3 regions of the Marinomonas epiphytica genome follow, and region 3 is predicted to be linked to each of the others. Evidence: riboswitches for the same ligand, from Rfam matches in the RefSeq annotation. Region 3 holds a riboswitch; each other region holds the start of a gene.
What was found. A riboswitch is a leader RNA that binds a small molecule or an ion and turns the genes downstream of it on or off. The one in region 3 is predicted to bind thiamine pyrophosphate.

Region 1: another riboswitch for thiamine pyrophosphate. It lies ahead of thiB (thiamine ABC transporter substrate binding subunit); the one in region 3 lies ahead of thiD (bifunctional hydroxymethylpyrimidine kinase/phosphomethylpyrimidine kinase).
Region 2: another riboswitch for thiamine pyrophosphate. It lies ahead of thiC (phosphomethylpyrimidine synthase ThiC); the one in region 3 lies ahead of thiD (bifunctional hydroxymethylpyrimidine kinase/phosphomethylpyrimidine kinase).

The regions. Positions count from the first base shown of each region.
Region 1 is NZ_BAAGVX010000026.1:264,385-271,342, forward strand. Features, by position in the region: gene msbA (lipid A export permease/ATP-binding protein MsbA) at 1-1,556, shown strand, start outside; gene ACYVGZ_RS06325 (3-deoxy-D-manno-octulosonic acid transferase) at 1,560-2,786, shown strand; TPP riboswitch at 2,809-2,931, shown strand; gene thiB (thiamine ABC transporter substrate binding subunit) at 2,986-3,984, shown strand; gene thiP (thiamine/thiamine pyrophosphate ABC transporter permease) at 4,022-5,584, shown strand; gene ACYVGZ_RS06340 (thiamine ABC transporter ATP-binding protein) at 5,571-6,275, shown strand; gene ACYVGZ_RS06345 (DMT family transporter) at 6,291-6,958, shown strand, end outside.
Region 2 is NZ_BAAGVX010000002.1:173,128-180,085, forward strand. Features, by position in the region: gene thiH (2-iminoacetate synthase ThiH) at 1-1,011, opposite strand, end outside; gene ACYVGZ_RS01315 (thiazole synthase) at 1,008-1,784, opposite strand; gene thiS (sulfur carrier protein ThiS) at 1,787-1,996, opposite strand; gene thiC (phosphomethylpyrimidine synthase ThiC) at 1,993-4,593, opposite strand; TPP riboswitch at 4,774-4,878, opposite strand; gene rsmI (16S rRNA (cytidine(1402)-2'-O)-methyltransferase) at 4,944-5,801, opposite strand; gene ACYVGZ_RS01335 (penicillin-binding protein activator) at 5,835-6,958, shown strand, end outside.
Region 3 is NZ_BAAGVX010000033.1:172,654-179,611, reverse strand. Features, by position in the region: gene ACYVGZ_RS11140 (allantoate amidohydrolase) at 1-339, shown strand, start outside; cobalamin riboswitch at 430-573, shown strand; gene ACYVGZ_RS11135 (energy-coupling factor ABC transporter permease) at 638-1,309, shown strand; TPP riboswitch at 1,407-1,511, shown strand; gene thiD (bifunctional hydroxymethylpyrimidine kinase/phosphomethylpyrimidine kinase) at 1,582-2,430, shown strand; gene ACYVGZ_RS11125 (ABC transporter ATP-binding protein) at 2,417-3,208, shown strand; gene ACYVGZ_RS11120 (ABC transporter permease) at 3,205-4,002, shown strand; gene ACYVGZ_RS11115 (ABC transporter substrate-binding protein) at 4,018-4,971, shown strand; gene ACYVGZ_RS11110 (peroxiredoxin-like family protein) at 5,171-5,815, shown strand; gene ACYVGZ_RS11105 (3'-5' exonuclease) at 5,898-6,491, shown strand; gene ACYVGZ_RS11100 (D-serine ammonia-lyase) at 6,488-6,958, opposite strand, start outside.

The DNA of each region.
Region 1 (6,958 bases), on a different contig from region 3:
GAGCCATCTTAGGGATCTTTATTATTCGGGGGGTAGGTACTTTTTTAGGTTCTTACTTTATGGCAAAGGTTGCCAACCAAGTGGTGTTCGATCTTCGTACCAGTATGTTTAATAAGTTGGTGACCCTGCCTTCTGAGTATTTTCACTCTATGCCTTCCGGGCGTCTCTTAGCAAAGCTTACTTATGATACTGAACAGGTTATAGGTTCTGTCACTCAGGCGGTACGAGTGTTACTCCGAGAAGGTTTCACGGTTATTGGTTTGATGGGCTACATGCTGTATACCAACTGGCGTTTGTCTTTACTTTTTTTGGTGATCATTCCTTTAATCGGAGCAGTGGTTTCCTATGCTTCAAAGCGCTTTTTAAAACTTAGTACCCGTATTCAAAATGCCATGGGTGGAGTGACTGATGTTGCTTCTGAAGCTATTAAAGGCCATGAAGTGGTCAAAATCTTTGGCGGTAGTGATTACGAGAAAAAGCGATTTGCTCAAGCCTCAGAAGAAAATCGTCGCTCCCAGTTAAAGATGGAGATGACAAGGGCCCTTAATGTCCCCATTGTGCAGTTTATTGTTGCTATGGCATTGGCCGCTCTAATTTGGTTGGCACTGGACCCAAATATAAGTGCAGCTATGTCTGCCGGTGATTTTGTGGCTTTTATCGGTGCAGCAGGAATGTTAAGTAAGCCAATGCGCCAATTAACGGAAGTAAATAGTATTCTGCAAAAAGGGATTGCGGCAGCCTACAGCATTTTTGCTTTCTTAGATATGCAAGAAGAGCAAGATAAAGGCAAGAAACATGCAGGCCGCTTAAAAGGCGCTTTGGCATGGCAAGGGCTGAATTTTCAGTACCCCGGAGCCGAGAAAAAAGCCTTGGATAACATTCAGCTTAGCCTACCTGCTGGTCAAACATTGGCTTTGGTGGGGCGCTCTGGTAGCGGTAAATCTACCATGGCTAACTTGATTCCGCGCTTTTACGATGTTGAGGGTGAGCAAATCTTGTTGGATGGCCATTCCATTAACGACTATCGTTTAGCGGATTTAAGGAAAAACATAGCTTTGGTGAACCAGCAAGTCATCTTGTTTAATGGCACAATACGTGAAAACATCGCCTATGGTAGTTTGCGCAGTGCCACAGATAAAGATGTGATGGCAGCGGCAAAAGCGGCTAATGCTTGGGACTTTATTGAAAAACTCGACCAGGGCTTAAATACCATGGTTGGGGAGAATGGGGTCTTGTTATCTGGGGGGCAGCGACAGCGCATCGCTATTGCTCGAGCCATTCTAAAAAATGCGCCCATCTTAATTCTGGACGAAGCCACGTCAGCATTAGATACCGAATCCGAGCGAGCTATCCAAATGGCACTGGAAAACTTGATGGAAAATCGCACTACCATCGCCATTGCTCATAGGCTGTCTACCATTGAAAAAGCCGATATTATTGCGGTGGTGGAAGATGGCAAAATTGTTGAGCAAGGTACACACCATGAGCTGCTAGAAAAGCAGGGCGCTTATGCTCAGCTACACAGTCAGCAGTTTAGCGAATCAAGTAGCAGCTAAAAGATGTGGTGGTATCGAATTGTCTTGTTACTGTTAACGCCGTTTATTTTATTAAAACTGCGGCGTTTTCAGCGCCAATATGAGGGTTACCGTTTTTCTGAAGCCCTAGGGGCATGGTCGCCATTGTCTGTTGATCTTTGGGTGCACTGTGCCTCAGTCGGTGAGGTCTTAGCGGCACGTCCATTAATTCATGCTTGGCAAGAGTCGCATCCAGGTGCCAGTTTGTTAATCACAACGGTTACCCCAACCGGCGCGGAACAGGTAGCAAAAGCCTTTCCTAACGCTAATCATAAGTACCTACCAGTCGACTTGATGTGGTGCGTGAAAAGAGCATTAAAGTCATTATCTTGTCCACAGCTTTGGGTTGTTGAGACTGAATTGTGGCCAAACCTACTCTCGGTCGCTAAGAGGCAAGGTCGTCGAATTAGTGTGGTTAATGCCAGATTGAGTGAACGATCTTTTCGGCGTTATAAAAAATTTTCTTCCTTATCTGCCACTATAATGGCTCAGCCCGATTTGATTTTGGCTCATGGCGACGATGATGCTGCGCGTTTTCGCCAGCTTGGTGCCTCCCATGTAGAGGTGACGGGAAGCATTAAATTTGATCTTCAGCCAAGTGAAGCGGTTCTTGCGTCGAACTGGCGCGAGCTGATTGGTACTTCTTTTGTCTGGGTAGCAGCAAGTACTCACCAGGGGGAAGATGAGCTTTTTCTAAAAGCCCATCAAACCTTGCGAGAGCATATTCACGACGCCATCTTGATAATCGTACCCCGCCACCCCGAACGCTTCACTGACGTGTTCGGGATGGCCCAGCAAACATTTGCACTCACTGGAAGGCGTAGTGAAACTCCCCCTCAGAACTGGTCTGATTTTGCCGTTCTCATTGGCGATAGTATGGGGGAGCTGATGCATTACTATCAAGCATCAGATGTGGCTTTGGTCGCAGGGAGCTTTATTCCTCGTGGCGGTCATAACCCTATTGAAGCTGCCGTGCTGAAAAAGCCTCTTTTGGTAGGAGAACACACTTTTAACTTCGCTGAAATCACCGAGCAGCTTGTTGAGCAGCAGGCAGCGGCACGGTGCCAGGATGCTGAATCCTTGTCAGAGATGTTGCTGAATTTGGCGAGGTCTCCAGAAATGTCTCATTCCATGGGACAAGCCGCTTTCAATTTTGCTAGGCAAAATCAAGGGGCCGTGGCGCGAACTTTAGCGCAAATAGACAAGCTCTAAGGGAGTCTTTACAATAGCGTTTCACTATCTCATGGGGTGCTTTGAAGAAAACTAGTTTTCTTCTAACGCTGAGAGGTCGTTATCGGCTAACCCATTGAACCTGATCCAGATTGTGCTGGCGTAGGAATCGAGATGACAAGTTGGTTAACTACCTTGTGTCTTTCCCGAGCGCCGCTTTTTTATATATAGGAGCGACACCGTGATACCTTCTTTGAAAAACTCTATTGTGGCCATTGTAGCTGCCCTTGCCAGTGCTAACTTAGTAGCCAATACCTTAAATGTTTACACTTATGACTCTTTTGCGGCTGACTGGGGGCCTGGTCCAAAAATTAAAGCCAATTTTGAGGCTGAGTGTGACTGCGAGGTGAACTTTATTGCCTTAGATTCTTCTGTGGGTATTTTGTCCCGTGTGCAGTTAGAAGGTAAAAGCAGTGAAGCGGATGTTCTATTAGGCTTAGACCTGAACCTTATGCAGACCGCTTCCCAAAGCGGTTTGTTAGCAAAGCATGCCGTAGATACGTCGGCGGTAACGCTTGCTGGTGGTTGGTCAGATGAGGAGTTTGTGCCTTTCGACCACGGACATTTCGCGTTTATTTATAATTCTGAAACCTTAGCTGAGCCACCAACAAGTTTGCAAGAAGTGGTTGAGAATCAAGAGCTAAAAGTGATTTACCAAGATCCAAGAACCAGTACCCCCGGCTTAGGCTTGTTGCTATGGATGAAGGCGGTTTATGGTGATCAGGCACCCCAAGCCTGGGAAAAACTCGCTTCTCATACAGTTACTGTGACCAAAGGGTGGTATGAAGGCTACAGTCTGTTCTTAAAAGGTGAGGCTGATGTTGTTCTAAGTTATACCACATCGCCTGCTTATCATGTTGTTGCCGAAGGGGAAACTAAGTACAAGGCAGCGCCAGCTTCAGAAGGCTATTATCCACAGGTGGAAGTGGCCGCTATGCTAAAGAGCTCTAAACAGCCTGAGCTGGCTAAGCAATTTATGGCGTTCATCTTGAGCCCAGGTTTCCAGTCTGAAATACCAACAGGTAACTGGATGCTTCCAGTGGTCTCTCCAAAAGAGCCATTGCCAGCAGTATTTGCACCGGCACTAGCCGTGGACAAGCAAGTTTTGCTTCCTCAAGAGCAAGTGGCGAAAAAGCGTAAAGCGTGGGTGAACGAGTGGCTCGATGCAACGACACGTTAATTGCGCATTGAGTTCCTTCAAGGCTCGGTGGCATCTCTTGCCAGCCAGCCTTGGAGTGCTGTGTTTTGTGATTGTTGGGGCAGCCAGTTTGGCTGCCCTTTTGCGTTACTCGGAATTTAGCCAGTGGCTAGAATACCTGTCTGAGCCTTATTTATGGCGCGTTATTCGCTTTTCACTTTGGCAGGCCTTATTAAGCAGTGTGATCAGTATTCTCGTGGCTATTCCTGTTGTGTCTTGTCTCGCTCACAGACAAATTTGGGGAAAAGCTTGGCTATTACAGTTGTTTGCTATTTCCATGGTGGTTCCGACTATAGTGGCCATTCTTGGTTTAGTGGTCGTGTATGGTCGGACAGGCTGGCTTAATCAGTTATTGGGGATCGAAGTGCCTCTTTATGGCCTATTTGGAATTTTGCTGGCGCATGTGTTTTTAAACATGCCTTTGGCGGCCAGATTGTTGCTACAAGGATATGGCTTGGTTCCTGTTGGTCAGTGGCGTCAGGCGTCTCAGTTGGGGTTTAATCGTTGGCAATCTTTTCGGTTAATTGAATGGCATTACCTAAAAAAAGTCTTGCCAGGGACCTTTGTTTTAACCTTTATGTTGTGTTTTTCTAGCTTTGCTGTGGTCTTATCTTTAGGGGGTGGGCCCAAATCCAGCACTTTAGAAGTGGCCATATATCAAGCACTCAGGTTTGAGTTTGACCTTGGCAAGGCGAGCTTTCTTGCTGTGTTGCAAGTATTAATCTGCACGCTTTTCGCGGTACTGGTGTACAGGTTGGCAGGCCTTAGGCACCAAGATACGAGTTTGTTAGCAGCCAGATATTACCCAGTGAAAGACAGTTACCTTGCCAGAAGTGTGGATGGCTTGGCATTTGGTGTGATGCTCTTATTAGTTATTCCTCCTTTTATTGCAATCTTTGAGCCTGTTTTTTCGCCTAAGTTTTTTGACACCTTATTGAGCTCTGGCCTTTGGCAAGCTGTTTGGGTCTCCATTAAAATTGCCTTTCCTGCTGCTCTGCTTAGTTTGTTGATTGCCATGAGTTTTGCTGTACTGGCTCGATATTGCTCAGAAAGGGGGCGGTTAAGCTTTTTACCTAATCAGCTGGAACATCTGAGTAATTTAATTTTAATGGTGCCAGGTATTGTGATTGCCACTGGCTTATTTCTATGGCTAAGAGAATTGGGTTACGGCTTGTCTTCTGGCTATTGGGTCGTGGTTTGGGTGAATGCGGTTATGGCTTTACCCTTTGTTATGCGAGCACTAATGCCAGTGATATATCAGCAGGAAAAACGTTTTCGCACTCTTTACATTAGCCTGGGTATTACAGGATGGTCTCGGTGGTGTCTTGAATGGCCGCTAGTGCGTACCAGTGTCGCACAGGCGTTTGCTTATGCTTTATTGTTATCACTTGGGGACATGGGGGCTATTGCCTTATTTGGTAGCCAGAATTTGCAGTCATTACCTCTGTATTTGTTTCAATTAATTGGCTCTTATCGACTAGAAGAAGGAGCTTGTGTGGCGGTGGTTTTGATTTCTCTATGTTTGTTGCTGTTTTGTACTACTGTGCGCCTTGTAGGAGGAAAAAACCATGTTGTCCATTGATCTTAGTTATAATTGGGCAGCCTTTGAGGCTCACTATCAGGTGACATTGGAGCCTGGTATTACCACTTTATTGGGTGGCAGTGGGGAAGGTAAAAGTACCTTGTTGCAGCTTATAGGTGGGTTCTTGCAGGGTAAAGGAGTGCTCAACTATTATGGCCTTTCTTTGCTCTCACAGGCTCCCTATGAAAGGCCTATTTCCACTCTGTTTCAAAGTGACAACCTCTTTCCTCAATTAACGGTCTGGCAGAATGTGGCCGTTGGTTTATCGGCAAACTTACGTTTGAGTACTGAGCAGAAGCAAAAAGTCAGCTGGGCACTTGAGCAGACTCAGCTTGTGAATAAACAAAATGCTTTTCCACAGGCACTATCTGGCGGGCAAGCGCAAAGAGTTGCCATTGCTCGGGTGTTGGTTCGTGAGCAACCTATTTTGCTATTAGATGAACCTTTTAGTGCTCTGGACCCAGCATTAAGGCAAGAAATGCTGTTGCTAATTAAGAAGGTGACAGAAGAATATCAACTGACCACGCTCCTGGTGTCTCATCTGCCCCAAGAAGCGCGGCTGGTGGGTGGCAGGTTTCTGCTAATTCGTCAGGGTAAAGTTGTATTACATGATAGGGTCGAAGTGCTTGAGTCAAGTAAGGTAACGCCCGTTTTGCAAGACTATTTAGGTTCTAATAGTCTAGATAATTGATAAAGGTAAATGTCTATGGATGGCTCATCAGTAATTAGGAAGGGTATTGTATTAACCCTTGCCTATGCCTTTGTTATGTCGATTACCGCCTTGTCTGCAAAACAATTGCAGACCCAAGTGGCCGTTAGTGCTGTCGTATTTTGGCAAAGTTTAATCTGTTCATTGATTCTGCTTCCGCAAATGAAAGGGCACTGGCAGCGACGACCTTGGTCGGTTTGGCAAGTGCACTTACTGAGAAGTGGTGGCGGTTTTGCAGGCTTTTTATTTTATTATTGGTCCTTGAATCATATTCCTTTAGTGGAAGCTTCACTGTTGCGTACCTGTGCTCCTTTATGTGTTCCTTTCGTCGTTTGGCTGATGCATAAGATTGTTATTCCGCCCCGGCGTTGGCTGCCGTTGGTTATTGGCTTTGTTGGGGTGGCATTGATTATTCGGCCAACACCAAACCATGTGAACCCTTGGCATTTGGTTGGTTTTTTGTCTGCATTGGGCTTGTCTGTGTCTATGGTGACAACTCGTATGTTATCTCATCAAGTGTCTGGCCGAGAGACTTTGTTGGTTTACTTTTCCATATCCTGTGGGTTATCCCTTTTGCTGGCTTGGGGGCAAGGCGATAGTTTGATGTTGCCTATGGAGCAATGGCCCTTAATGCTGACGGTGGCGCTTACTCTTTATGTGGGGAT
Region 2 (6,958 bases), on a different contig from region 3:
GGTGGTAAAGCCCATGTTAATAGCATGATTACGAAACTCAGGAGACTCACGGGTAGATAAGCTCATTTCCACGTCAGGGTCAAAAAGACGCCATGCGGCAATTAGCTGAACCAGTTGGCGGTCACTGATTACAGATTTTGGCTCAATACCTCCTTCACAAGGTCGAATTCTCGGGAAGGCAACGCTAAAGCGACTGCGCCAATAGTGTTTTTGTAAATGTCTTAGATGATGCGCCATCATAACGGAATCGGTTCGCCAGTCATCAAGCCCCAAAAGCACCCCTAAACCAATTTTATGGATGCCCGCTTTACCCAAGCGATCTGGAGCATCCAAGCGGTAATTAAAGTTGCCTTTATTGCCTCGTAAATGGTGCTCCAAGTAAGTATTTTTTGAGTAAGTCTCTTGGTAGACCAATACCGCATCAAGACCTAATTGCTGTAACTTTGCGTATTCATGGGTTTCTAAAGGCTGAACCTCCATAGACAGCTGACTAAAATGAGGCTTTATGTGGGGCAGCATTTTTTCAAAGTATGGCATAGAGACACGTTTCGTCTCACCAGTGACCAAAAGGATATGATCAAATCCCTTGCCTTTAATGGCCGCAATTTCCGCGGCTATTTGCCCTTCATTCAAAGTTAAACGCTTAATGGCATTGCTCATGGAAAAGCCACAATAAGTACACTCATTGGCACAGGTATTCGACAGGTACAAAGGAGCAAACAAACTCATGGTGTTTCCAAACCTTTGCTTTGTCATTTGCTCACTTTGGGCCACCATTTCTAATAAAAATGGTTCCGCCGCAGGCGAAATGAGCGCGGCAAAATCGTCAACATTACGTTTCGTTTTAGCAAGAGCACGTAAAACATCGGATTCCTTGTAATGCTGCTGACGTTTTTCTACTTGAGACCACTGTACTTGCTCCAGCCAAGCGCTGAACTGCCCAGCTACAGCTGGGCTCTGCACAGGAGCAAGTTTATCCTTTCGATCTGTACCAATTAGGGATTGTGTCACGATAGCGCCCCAAGAAACTCGGTTAATGGGCTCGACGCTTGTGCCTTCACCTGTTTCTCACCTAGGCCTGCTTCATATGCCATACGCCCCGCTTGCACCGCCATTTTAAAAGCCTGCGCCATTGGAACTGGCTGTTTCGCAACCGCCATCGCGGTATTGACTAAAACAGCGTCAGCGCCAATTTCTAACGCCAATGCAGCATCCGATGGTGCCCCTATTCCTGCATCCACAATGACGGGCACATTACTTTGCTCTATGATAATTTCTAAAAATGGACGGCTTGCCAAGCCCATATTTGAACCGATAGGCGACCCAAGCGGCATGACGCACTGACTACCGACTTCTTCCAAACGCTTACATAAAACGGGGTCAGCATGCACATAAGGCATGACAACAAAGCCTTTTTTGACCAACTCTTCAGCGGCAAGCAAGGTTTCCATTCCGTCTGGCATTAAATACCTTGGGTCTGGGTGAATTTCTAATTTCACCCAGTTTGTTTGCAGAGCTTCCCGGGCCAATTCTGCGGCAAACACGGCTTCTTTTGCGGTTCTGGCACCCGATGTATTTGGCAATAGTTTTAAGCCCTGTTGCTGTAAAGGCTGCAAAATATTATCAGACTGATTTTGCAGGTCCATGCGCCTTAATGACAAGGTCACCAGTTGCGTTTCACTGGCCAGCAATGAGTTCATCATGGTATCAGCACTGGCGTATTTTCCTGTCCCTGTGAATAAGCGCGATTGAAACTCATGACCGGCAATGACTAAAGGTTCCATTTCTATCCTCCTGCAATCGATTCAAATATATAAACATGTTGCCCTGCCTCAAGGGTGGTAGAAGCCCATAGGCTTTTGGGTACCACTTGCTGATTCAAAGCAATGGCCAACCCTCGCCCCTCGCTTTCTAGCTCTACTAACAGGTCAGCAAGAGTTTGGCCCGCAAAATGATAGGCTTCATCATTCAATTGGATTAGACACTTTTGGGTCATGGCTTTGTTCCTACTGGCTGTAAGCATTCCGACATAAGCTGTTTTATCACTCGCTCAGGATTCTGTGACTGAGTAATTGCGGTGACCACCGCCACGCTGTCTACGCCCGTTTTCACAACACTGGCAAAACGTTCTTGGCTAATGCCACCAATGGCCACAGTAGGTACAGCACCATCAATTAAAGCCACTTGCCTAGCAAGCTCTGTTAAACCTTGAGGTTGAGATGGCATTTGTTTAGTTTGAGTAGGAAAAATGTGCCCCAATGCCACATAGCTGGGTTTGAGGTGCAGAGCTTGCTTAAGCTCTTGTTCATCGTGAGTGCTGACCCCAAAACGCAACCCTGCTTGCTGTATTTTCTGTAAATCTGCGACTTGTAAATCTTCTTGGCCCAAGTGAACGCCATAAGCGCCAAGCTCAATGGCCAATTGCCAGAAATCATTAATGAATACTTGGGCTTGGTATTGTTCACCTAGGGCAATCGCCTGGGCAATTTGCTCTTTAAGCTGACTATAATCGGGCTCTTTAATACGCAATTGGGCCAGCTTAACACCTTGCTTTAGGACACACTCCAGCCACTCTAATGTATCTACAACAGGGTAAAGCCCCATTTTTTCTTTATCCATCGGAGCAAAGGGTTCTAACTCTGAGGACACTAATTTATCTTGGCTTAAATACACCTGACTGCCTAATTCACGAAACTGCTCTGACATTTTTTGCATGCCTTGATCAGCCTCTACATCCGGTAAAGTTAAAGCCTGTACTTCTAGATCTTTGGCGTAGTCACGTACTTCTTGAGTGATTTTCATAGAACAAAACTTCGGGCCACACATAGAACAAAAGTGGGCCACCTTACCAGAGGCTTGAGGCAAGGTTTCGTCGTGGTACTGGCGTGCTGTTTCAGGGTCTAGCGCGAGGTTAAATTGGTCCTCCCAACGGAACTCAAAACGTGCTTTGGATAAAGCGTTATCACGAATTTGAGCGCCGGGGTGACCTTTCGCCAAATCAGCGGCATGAGCCGCAATTTTATAGGTAATTAAGCCCTGCTTTACATCTTCTTTATTAGGCAAACCTAAATGTTCTTTGGGGGTCACATAACACAACATAGCACACCCATACCAACCTATTTGGGCGGCGCCTATACCTGAGGTAATATGGTCATAGCCTGGCGCAATATCTTGCGTTAAGGGCCCTAAGGTGTAGAAAGGTGCTTCATGACAATGCTCTAATTGCTCATGCATGTTTTCTTCAATAAGTTGCATAGGAACATGGCCTGGCCCTTCAATCATGACTTGCACATCGTATTCCCAAGCCACCTTTGTCAGCTCACCTAATGTACGCAGTTCTGACATTTGAGCTTCATCGTTGGCGTCCATAATGGAGCCAGGACGCAAACCATCTCCTAACGACAGCGACACGTCGTAGGCTGCACAAATCTCACAAATTTCTCTAAAGCGGGTATATAAAAAGTTTTCTTCATGATGGGCCAGACACCATTTAGCCATAATCGAGCCGCCACGAGAAACAATCCCCGTCAATCGTTTTGCCGTCATTGGTACAAAACGTAATAACACACCGGCATGAATCGTAAAATAATCTACTCCCTGCTCCGCTTGCTCTATTAGTGTGTCTCGAAATACCTGCCAATTTAGATCTTCCGCCACACCATCCACTTTTTCTAAAGCCTGATAAATAGGGACAGTACCAATTGGCACAGGCGAGTTTCTTAGAATCCATTCACGGGTTTCATGAATGTTTTTCCCCGTGGACAAATCCATCACGGTATCGGCCCCCCAGCGAGTCGACCACACTAATTTTTCGACCTCTTCTTCAATGGATGATGTAACAGCAGAGTTGCCAATATTCGCATTCACTTTAACCAGAAAGTTTCGCCCTATGATCATAGGCTCTGATTCTGGGTGGTTAATATTATTCGGGATAATCGCTCGACCTTTGGCTACTTCGTCGCGAATAAACTCGGGGGTGATTTGCTCTTGAATATTGGCGCCAAAGCTCTGGCCTGGGTGTTGTTTTAATAACAGCTCACTCTGAATGGCCGCTAAATTCTGGTTTTCACGAATAGCAATGTATTCCATTTCTGGGGTGATGATACCCTTCTTGGCATAGTGCATTTGCGTTACGCACTGACCAGACTTCGCCTTTCGGACTGTTGGCAATGCTTTAAAACGCAATTCGTCTAAACGACTGTCTGCCAAGCGAGATTGAGCAAACTCAGACGAAACCGCATCTAATTCTTGAGTATCATCACGCTGCTCTATCCAACTCGCTCTAATGGCATCAATGCCTTTATAAACATCAATTTTGTTATTTATGTCACCGTATGGACCAGAGCAGTCGTAGACATACACAGGCTCATTTGGCTCAAAAGTTAATTTGGCGGGGTCCGAACCAACGACGGTATCGGTAAGATGGATTTTCCGCATAGGAACTCGGATGGTTTCCTGACTACCTTGCACATAAATGCGTTCCGAAGCAGGAAAAGGCGTTGCTTGTAAGCTATCGATGAATTGCTTTGCTTGCAAACGTGACGCTTCGCGACTGGACTTAGATATTCTTTTAGGTGTTGTTGGATTCGACATTAAGCAGTTCCCTTTAATATTGTTATGGAAATTGCTTGTCTGAAATGCGCTTTAAGCAGGCTCGATAGACTCATATCGACTTACTGCTTAACAATGAAGGTTTAACTCAAAGCAAGTTGATTAGGTATGTAGCTGCACCCTATTCAACTTGCGAAGACAAACCGACAAAATGCAGAAAAGAAAAATGATTTTCTTGTTTCCTACGCGGGGATTAGCCCGATCAGGTTCTGCGGATCCCGTACTTATTTGTACGATCTCAGCCATATGGCACTCCGACAAGTGACGCTTAGTATACTGAGAAAAAGCAAGCTGTAAACTTGTTCACCTATCGGAGTGAGAAAAACTTTCGGTTATTGATTCATCTCTAAAGCCATTTTGTATAGGGCGTTTTTCTTTTCACCGGTTAATTTAGCTGCCATAGCAGCAGCTTGTTTAACCGGCAGATCTTCTAAAAGTATCGCCAATACCCTTTGTGCCTCTTGTTCTGCAGCACTGGCTTCGATTTTTTCAATTTGCAGCATCACTACAAACTCACCACGCATTTGGTTGGCGTCTTGATCAAATTGAGTAAGCAGCTCACTTGGCGTACCAGACAAAAAGGTCTCAAAGGTTTTAGTGACTTCTCGGCCAATGACAACCTGCACTCTATCACCATATACTTTGTCTAAATCTTGTATCGAATCGTAGATACGGTGGGTAGATTCATAGAAAACCACGGTACCAGCTTGAGACTGCCAACTCTCGTAGAGGTCGCAACGGGCTTTAGATTTTGCAGGCACAAAACCCGCAAAGAAAAATTGGTCTGTCGCCAATCCTGAAGCACATAGAGCCGCAATGAAAGCACACGCTCCCGGTACAGGGGATACTCGCAAGCCTTTTTCCCGTAAATTAGACACAATATGATAACCTGGGTCAGAAATTAAAGGCGTACCCGCGTCAGACACCAAAGCAACATTTTTCCCTTCTTCCAACAAACTGGCCACATAATTCGCTTTGTCTTTCTCGTTATGGTCATGGAGGGAGAATAACTTGGCTTCGATTCCAAAATGATTCAGTAAGCGCTTAGTATGGCGGGTATCTTCTGCACCAATATAGTCTACATCTCGTAAAGTTTGTTCCGCTCTTTTACTAAAGTCGTCTAAATTTCCAATCGGGGTCGCAACTATGTGAAGTGTGCCCCTAACATCATCCGAACTATGTGCTAACATGTCGCCTCTTTGTTCTATTAAATTGTGCCGCTTATGATCTCATTTTCGCAACGCATCATACCATTAACTCTAGGTACTTTTCTGCTTAGTGCCTGTGGCTCGTTAGATTTAAATACACCACAATCATTCACTGTGGTGCAAACACCAGCAAACACCAGTACTAACGAAGAAAACACGGTTCCTGACAGCATTTTCCACCCTCACACCAGCAGCGCCAATGCGGCCATTGAAAGTGACTTTCAAGCTGCACAAGACTACTACGACGCGGGGTTATATCAGCAATCTCTGCAAATGCTAGAAGATAAGGTCTTGATCGCCCCTTCTTCATTAGAATTCGATGCGAATCTTTTAGCGGCTCTGGCAAGCGCAAAAATACAAAATCATATTGCCAGTGTGACTTACATTAATCAGGCTGAGAGCTTAAACCAAGCACGTCATCCTGACCAACAGAACACCCTAGACTTAACTAAGGCACAAATTCTAGAAGCCTTTGGCAGCTGGCCTGAAGCCGTAAAAGCCCGTCTTAACCTAAGTTTCAACCTACCACTTGATGAGGGCCAGGCAAACGAAGAGTTGTTATGGCAAGACATTCAGAATTTGTCTGAAATGGAAATGGCCAAACTTTATGAAGAGCAACTCCCCTCTTTAGAAGGCTGGCTGGCGCTTAGCGATATTCTACGCAACTCAGCTTGGTCGTTAGAGCAACAGCTCCAAGCCTACCAAGACTGGCAGTTAGAAAACCCCAGCCATCCTGCCGCTCAAAATACACCTCAAGATTTCCAGGTAATGGCCTCTATTGAGCAAATGGAAGCACAACGCATTGTGTTAATGTTACCGACCACTGGCCGCCTAAGACACGCTTCGCAAGCTATTATTGATGGTTTTTTTGCAGCCTATTACCATAAACAAAACCAACGACCAGACGTTTACATTGTTAATACGGCACAATACGATAATATAGAAGACGCCCTAGTCGCTGCCTACCAACAAGAACCGGATGTGATTGTCGGACCCTTGCAAAAAAGTGCCGTCGCAAGACTCAGCCAATTAGCACTAGAGTACCCTGTCATCGCGCTTAACCAGCTTGAGATTAATACCCCTAACCCCAATTTGTATCATTTTTCTCTATCGCCAGAAGACGACATTCAGCAACTGAT
Region 3 (6,958 bases):
ATTGCCGACTACAGTGTCTTCTATGAAGACTTGTTAGCCTGGTCTGTATCACAGATGATGGAGCAAACAGAGCAAGGGGTTCTGCATGACTTTACCGCGCTTTTGGCCCAGGCAAATTACCCTCAGGAAATTTTGTTGTCGGTTGGTGCGGCTCGTTATACGGACTATGGAGAGCAGCATGCATTGGCCCCAGGAGATGAGCTTGTTGTGGTCTTATTTAACAGCCAAGTACATTCACTTTATGAAATCACCACTTTAATAAAGAGCGGGCAAGATTTACATCAATTGAGTGGCGATGATGTGCTCTTTTTGCATCAACAAGTCGTAGCGGCTTGTTAGCCAAAGTGACTATAAACCATGCGTAATTGATATTTTTGAGATTGCGTTCAGTCGTATCTGAACGTATTCTCGAGGTTCAGAGTAGACGCTCTGAACACAGGCTATGAAGGTGTCAGTAGTAACTGGTGAAACTGGGAAATAGGTATGTGCAAACAAAACCTATGCTGCCCCCGCAACGGTAAGTTTACCTAAGTGTAAATCAGCCCGGAGACCGGCCTTCATATTAGATAATATAAGCTTGCTTATATTGGTTAATTAGACTCATACGGGTGGTGTGAGGCTCATTAGGGAAATTATTATGCATATTGAACCCGGTGTCGTAGACGGCGCCAAGATTATTTTAAGTTACGCTACCGCTGTAGCAGGCTTTGGACTTGCTGCCAAAGCAAGTGTGGAAACCATTAAAGAGTCAGGCTTAGGCTCGCTTGTTGGGCGAAGTGTGCTCACCAGTTTACTGGTATTTTTCTTCTTTGAAGTGATGCCACATCATGGGGTGGGGGTGTCAGAAGTCCACTTCATCTTAGGATCCACCTTGTTTTTACTGTTTGGCGCAGGGGCTGCATCAATTGGCTTGCTGATGGGACTTTTATTACAAGGCATTCTGTTCGCGCCTTTTGATCTGCCTCAGTACGGCATGAACGTCACCACCTTGCTGTTACCTTTATTCGCAATGGGAATAGTTGCCCGCCGCATTATTCCTGCGCACACAGCCTATGTAGATTTATCTTACCAACAGGCTCTAAAACTGTCGCTAACTTACCAAGGTGGCATTATCGCTTGGGTGGCATTTTGGGCGTTTTATGGTCAAGGCTTCTCAGCGGAAAACCTAACGGCAGTGGCCAGTTTTGGTTTAGCCTACCTAAGCGTGGTGCTAATTGAGCCCGTTTTAGATCTGGCTGTACTTGCTGGCGCAAAAGGGCTTGCTGGGCTGAAACAAACTCGTTTACTTGAGGCGCGTTTGTACCGCTAGCGTTAAAAACATACTAAAGCCGCCTTTGTTGAAGCAACAAAGGCGGCTTTTTCATTTTATAAGCAGTTGATCTTTAAGCAAGACTTGCTACTATGTTGGCATATAGTCGGGGGGCCTAATATTGGCTGAGAGTGCACAAAGTTGCAGACCCGTTGAACCTGATTCAGTTAACACTGGCGTAGGGAACTATTCTTCTTGTTTGTAGCTTTATACACCCAAGGTTTCGCATCGCGCGAATTGATGTAGTTTTTTACGCTCGCTATGGAGCTACTATGTCAAACTTGGCGTCACCAACCTCTCAACCTTCTTGCCCTATTGTGCTAACCATTGCCGGTTCTGACAGTGGTGGTGGTGCTGGTATTCAAGCAGATATTAAAGCGATTAGTGCAACAGGTGGTTATGCCTGCTCTGTGATTACCGCTGTCACGGCTCAAAATACCTTAGGCGTATCAGGCATTTTTGCTATTCCACTTGAGTTTGTGGAGCAGCAATTAGATGCTGTGTTCAGTGATCTCAATATTGCTGCAGTCAAAATTGGCATGTTAGCTGACCCAGAAATTATCCGTCTGGTAGCGAAAAAATTGTGTCAATATCAGCCTCCCTTTGTGGTAATAGACCCTGTTATGGTGGCTACTAGCGGAGATTTATTGCTTCCCGAGACGGCCATCCAGACCTTAAAAAATGAACTCTTTCACCTTGCTGATCTAATCACCCCTAACTTACCCGAAGCGGTGGCTTTAGTGGGAGAGGTTATGCCAAAAAGTGCTTCTGAATTGGTCTTATTACAAGAACAGTTGCGTTTATTGCCCGCCAAAGCCGTGCTGTTGAAAGGAGGACACTTTGACCAAGAGCCACTGAGTAGCGACTTTTTAATATTGGCTGATAAGGTGCAAACCTTTAGCGCACCAAGGGTGTCTACTAAGAATACGCACGGAACAGGCTGCACTTTATCTGCGGCTATTGCTTCTTTCTTAGCCCAAGGTCACTCGCTAGCAGGTTCAGTTCAGGCCGCAAAAGGTTACATTTCTAACGCTTTGCAACACGCTGATCGATTATCTGTTGGGCAGGGGCACGGGCCTGTACATCATTTCTATGCTGGCCATCAGTATGACCTCTCTTAAACAAGAACTCGCAAGCGTGGACTTTCAGTTAGAGCAATTTAGTTTGCTTTATAACGGCACTGAGCGTCCCGTTATCGATGGCTTATCCATGACCATAAAACAGCATGGCTGGACCTGCATTCTTGGGCGTAGTGGTTGTGGTAAAAGTAGTTTGTTGCGTTACTTGGCGGGTTTACTGAATACCCAAGTGACGGTTCGCGGACAGCCAAATAAGCACGCCTTTGCTGAATATTTCTCTGGTAAAATTGCTTATATGGCTCAGCAAGATTTACTCTATCCTTGGCTAACCGTCATGGAGAATGTGTGCATAGCAGAGCGTTTTAAAGGGGGTAAACAGTCCAAAACGAAAGCCTTTTCTGAACCCGCACGAGAGGTACTAAAAGCCGTCGGACTAGCACAATACGCAAGCTATTATCCTCAACAGTTGTCTGGCGGAATGCGGCAACGTGCTGCTCTTGCTAGAACCTTGCTGCAAGATAAGCCAATTATTTTAATGGATGAGCCTTTTTCGGCGTTAGATGCCATTACCCGCCACCACTTACAATCTTTGGCTCATCAGATGCTCAAGCATAAAGCTGTCGTCCTGATTACTCATGACCCACAAGAAGCGGTACGCCTTGCCGATACAGTTTACATTTTATCTGGCAATCCCAGTTGTGCTCGTAAGGTTGAGGTGCCTATTAGTCCCCCCCCGCGAACACAGGATGCCACAACGGCTCTTTGTTATGAGCATATTTTGTCGGTACTGCAAGACGACCTTGAAGGGGGGTACCCATGAGTGTTCAGTCTCCTTCTGGTTCATGGTTGAGTGTCAACAAGCTAAAGAAATGTCTCGACTCAAAGCTTGTTCGCCTAGCCTGTACTTTGGTGGTTTTTGCTCTTGCTTGGCACAGCATAGTGAGTGTTTTTGGATTGCCCAATTACATTTTGCCGTCCCCCTTACGGGTCTTGAATGTCTTAATGAATGATGTACATATATTGTTCAAGCATACGCTAGTTACCCTACAAGAGATTCTATTGGGGTTGTTGCTTGGCCTTGTCTTTGGGGTTCTCTTTGCTTTGCAAATGGCACTATTTGCACCTTTAAGGCGTTGGCTGTTGCCTTTGCTGATTGCCAGTCAAGCGATTCCGGTGTTCGCCTTGGCTCCGATTTTTATGCTGTGGCTGGGTTATGGTATGGCATCAAAAGTGGTCATGGCGGCCATTATTATTTTCTTCCCCATTACGACTTGTTTCTTCGATGGCTTACGTCAAACCCCACAAGGTTATCTTGACTTAGCTCGAACATTAGGAGCGACTCGCTGGCAAGAGCTTAGGCATGTTCGGCTTATGCAAGCCTTACCTGCTTTAGCGTCGGGGTTACGAGTAGCAGTTGTGGTTGCTCCTATTGGCGCTGTGGTTGGGGAATGGGTTGGGTCTAGTGAAGGCTTAGGCTATCTGATGTTACAAGCGAATGCGCGTATGCAAATTGACTTAATGTTTGCAGCACTCACTGTGCTCTCCTGCATAACGGTTGGCTTGTACTTCTTAACAGATTTTATCATCAAAAAACGACTCACTTGGGAGTCTTAAACTAAAGGAAACACAATGAAGATCACTAAATGGTATGCTGCGCTGGTTACCGTCATGGGCTTGATGAGTGCCAATATACAAGCACAAGAGAACGAAATGACTCTGATGCTAGATTGGTTCGTTAACCCTAACCATGGACCCATTATTATAGCTCAGCAACAAGGTTATTTTGCTGAACAAGGTATCGATCTGGTGATACAAGAGCCATCTGACCCAAGTACGCCTGCTAAACTAGTGGCTGCTGGCAAAGTGGATTTGGCTGTTTCCTACCAACCTAATTTGATTATGGACGTCGCAGCAGGTTTACCGTTGATTCGTGCGGCAACACTGATTGCTACACCGCTGAATACTCTAACCGTGTTGGATAATGGCAAAATTAACAGCATTGCTGATTTGCGCGGTAAGACAATTGGTATCTCGGTTTCGGGAAATGAAGAAGCCATAGTGGGTACCATGCTGAAAGCCCACGGTGTTGCGTACGATGAAGTCACCGTAATTAATATTGGTTGGGCGCTGTCAAGTTCACTGGCCTCTGGACGAGTAGACGCAACTTGGGGCGGTTTTCGTAACTTCGAAGCCAATCAGTTAGAGCTAGAAGGGATTAAAGCAAAGGCCTACTTCCCTGAGGAGCATCAAGTACCGATTTATGATGAGCTGGTGTTTGTTGCCAACAGTCAATCTTACGATAAAGGTACCCTACAAGCGTTTAACCAAGCTATTGAAAAGGGAGTAACCTATATTCTAAACCACCCGCAAGAGTCTTGGTTGCAGTTTGTTCAATACGCGCCAGATACGCTTGATAATGAGCTTAACAAACGTGCTTGGCAAGATACCTTACGCCGCTTTGCCTTGCGCCCAAGTGCATTGGATAGAAAGCGCTACAGGGATTACGCGAAATTTATGCATGCCCAAGGGCTCATTGATACTCTGCCGGCTCCCGCTAGCTATCTTCCTTCTTTAAGCCATTAACTTGCCTCTGTGATGTGGGGGGAAGTTCCCCCACATTGCTCTTCCCTAATTATTGCAAACTTTTCTTAAGCCTTATTTTTATTGGGTTGAGAGGGGGGGGCATACTTTTTTTGATCGATCGTTCAAAATGGGGGTTGAACGATCGTTCATGCTCTGCTTAAATGCACGTATTGTGTATTTATTAACGAAGAGGTTTACCATGTCATTACAAGATCAAATTGCAGATTACAAAGCGGGTTTCGTGCAAAAAGCACCACAAGAAGTACAGGCTCTAATGAAACAGGCTACTCAGAATCTAGCTGAATCTGGTATTGTCGATAAAGCGCCGAAAGTTGGTGAGGAGCTTCCAGCATTCTCTTTACCGAACCAAAATGGCGACCAAGTTGAGCTAGCTGACTTACTTGCCAAAGGGCCAGTAGTACTGACTTTTTACCGTGGTGGCTGGTGCCCATATTGCAACCTTGAGCTAAAAGCTTACCAAGATCAGCTTGCTAATATTAAAGCGAGCAATGCCAGCCTGGTTGCTATTACTCCAGAGTTACCTGATGCTTCTCTTTCAACGGCTGAGAAAAATGCCTTAGAGTTTCAGGTGTTAACAGATGAAGGTGCAAACTATGCACGTGATCTAGGCTTGGTTTTCTCTTTGCCAGAAGAACTTCGCCCAATTTACTTATCTTTTGGTATCGATGTGGAGCAGCATAATGGTAGCGGGCAATTTGATTTGCCATTGGCGGCCACTTTCGTGATTGCTCAAGACGGTAAAATAGCAGGCGCTTTTGTTGACGCTGACTACACGGCTCGTCAAGAACCTGCAGAAGTGGTTGAGCTATTAAAAACACTATAATCTGCTAAAAGCTTTATGCCCAGAGACCCAAAACCAGTATAGTCCTATACTGGTTTTTTTGTTTGAGTGTCTGAGGTAACCAATGCGTCGTCCAAGTAAGGATGAGATTAATCAACTTTCTCCCTATGAAGGGGTAAGCCTTGAGAATATTCATATTGTTGAGGCTCAGTCACAGGTCGAAGCCGCACTGAGTTATTTACACGCTCAAGAGTTAGTCGGTTTTGATACAGAAAGCAAACCGGTATTTGAAAAAGGTCAGCGTTCAGGTGGGCCGAAACTGATTCAGATTGCGAGCCAAGATAGGGTGTATTTATTACCCACTCAATTTGGCGCTGCGATTAGGGTGGCGCAATCATTACTGTCTGATCCTGACTTAGTTAAGCTAGGCTTTGGCTTAAAAGGGGATCGCCAGTCTCTATCGCGTTTTCAAATTGAATTAAATAATGCGTTGGACTTGTCATTATTATTGAAACGGCTGGCTCGTGATCGAAACCCAATTGGCGCTCGTGCTGGGGTGGCAATGGTTTTAAATAAACGTCTGTCAAAAGCGGAACAGCGCTCAAACTGGGGGCGTTACCCTCTGTCTGAGCGTCAAATCCGCTATGCTGCTAACGATGCCCATTGTGCGATTAGCATTGGCAAAGCCTTAGGAGACGATATTTTATATGGTCGCTAAAGTACTTCTTGGCTGGCTTTATTTAAGTATTCTGACATGACTTGCTCGGGAACCATGCCACCACCCGTTGCCCAAACTATGTGGCTAGCCTGCTGCATTTTACTGGCCGTTAAGGCCATTCTAGTAAGATACTCTGACTGTTGTTGTAAGACAAAAGGCCCATACAAGCCAGCTAGGGCGGAGGGTTCTAGGTGTACTTTTTCTATTTCTGCCATGCTTGCCAGCAATTGGTACATATGATCATCACTGATGGTGTAATAGCCATCAATTAGCCTTTGCATTGCTCGGCCAACAAATCCAGAGGCGCGTCCTACTGCAAGGCCATCCGCTGCGGTGATGTTATCTATACCTAAATCTTGAACACAAATGTCATCATGTAGTCCTGTGTGTACACCAAGTAACATGCAAGGAGAGTGAGTTGGCTCGGCAAAAATACAATGCACATGATCGCCAAAGGCGATTTTGAG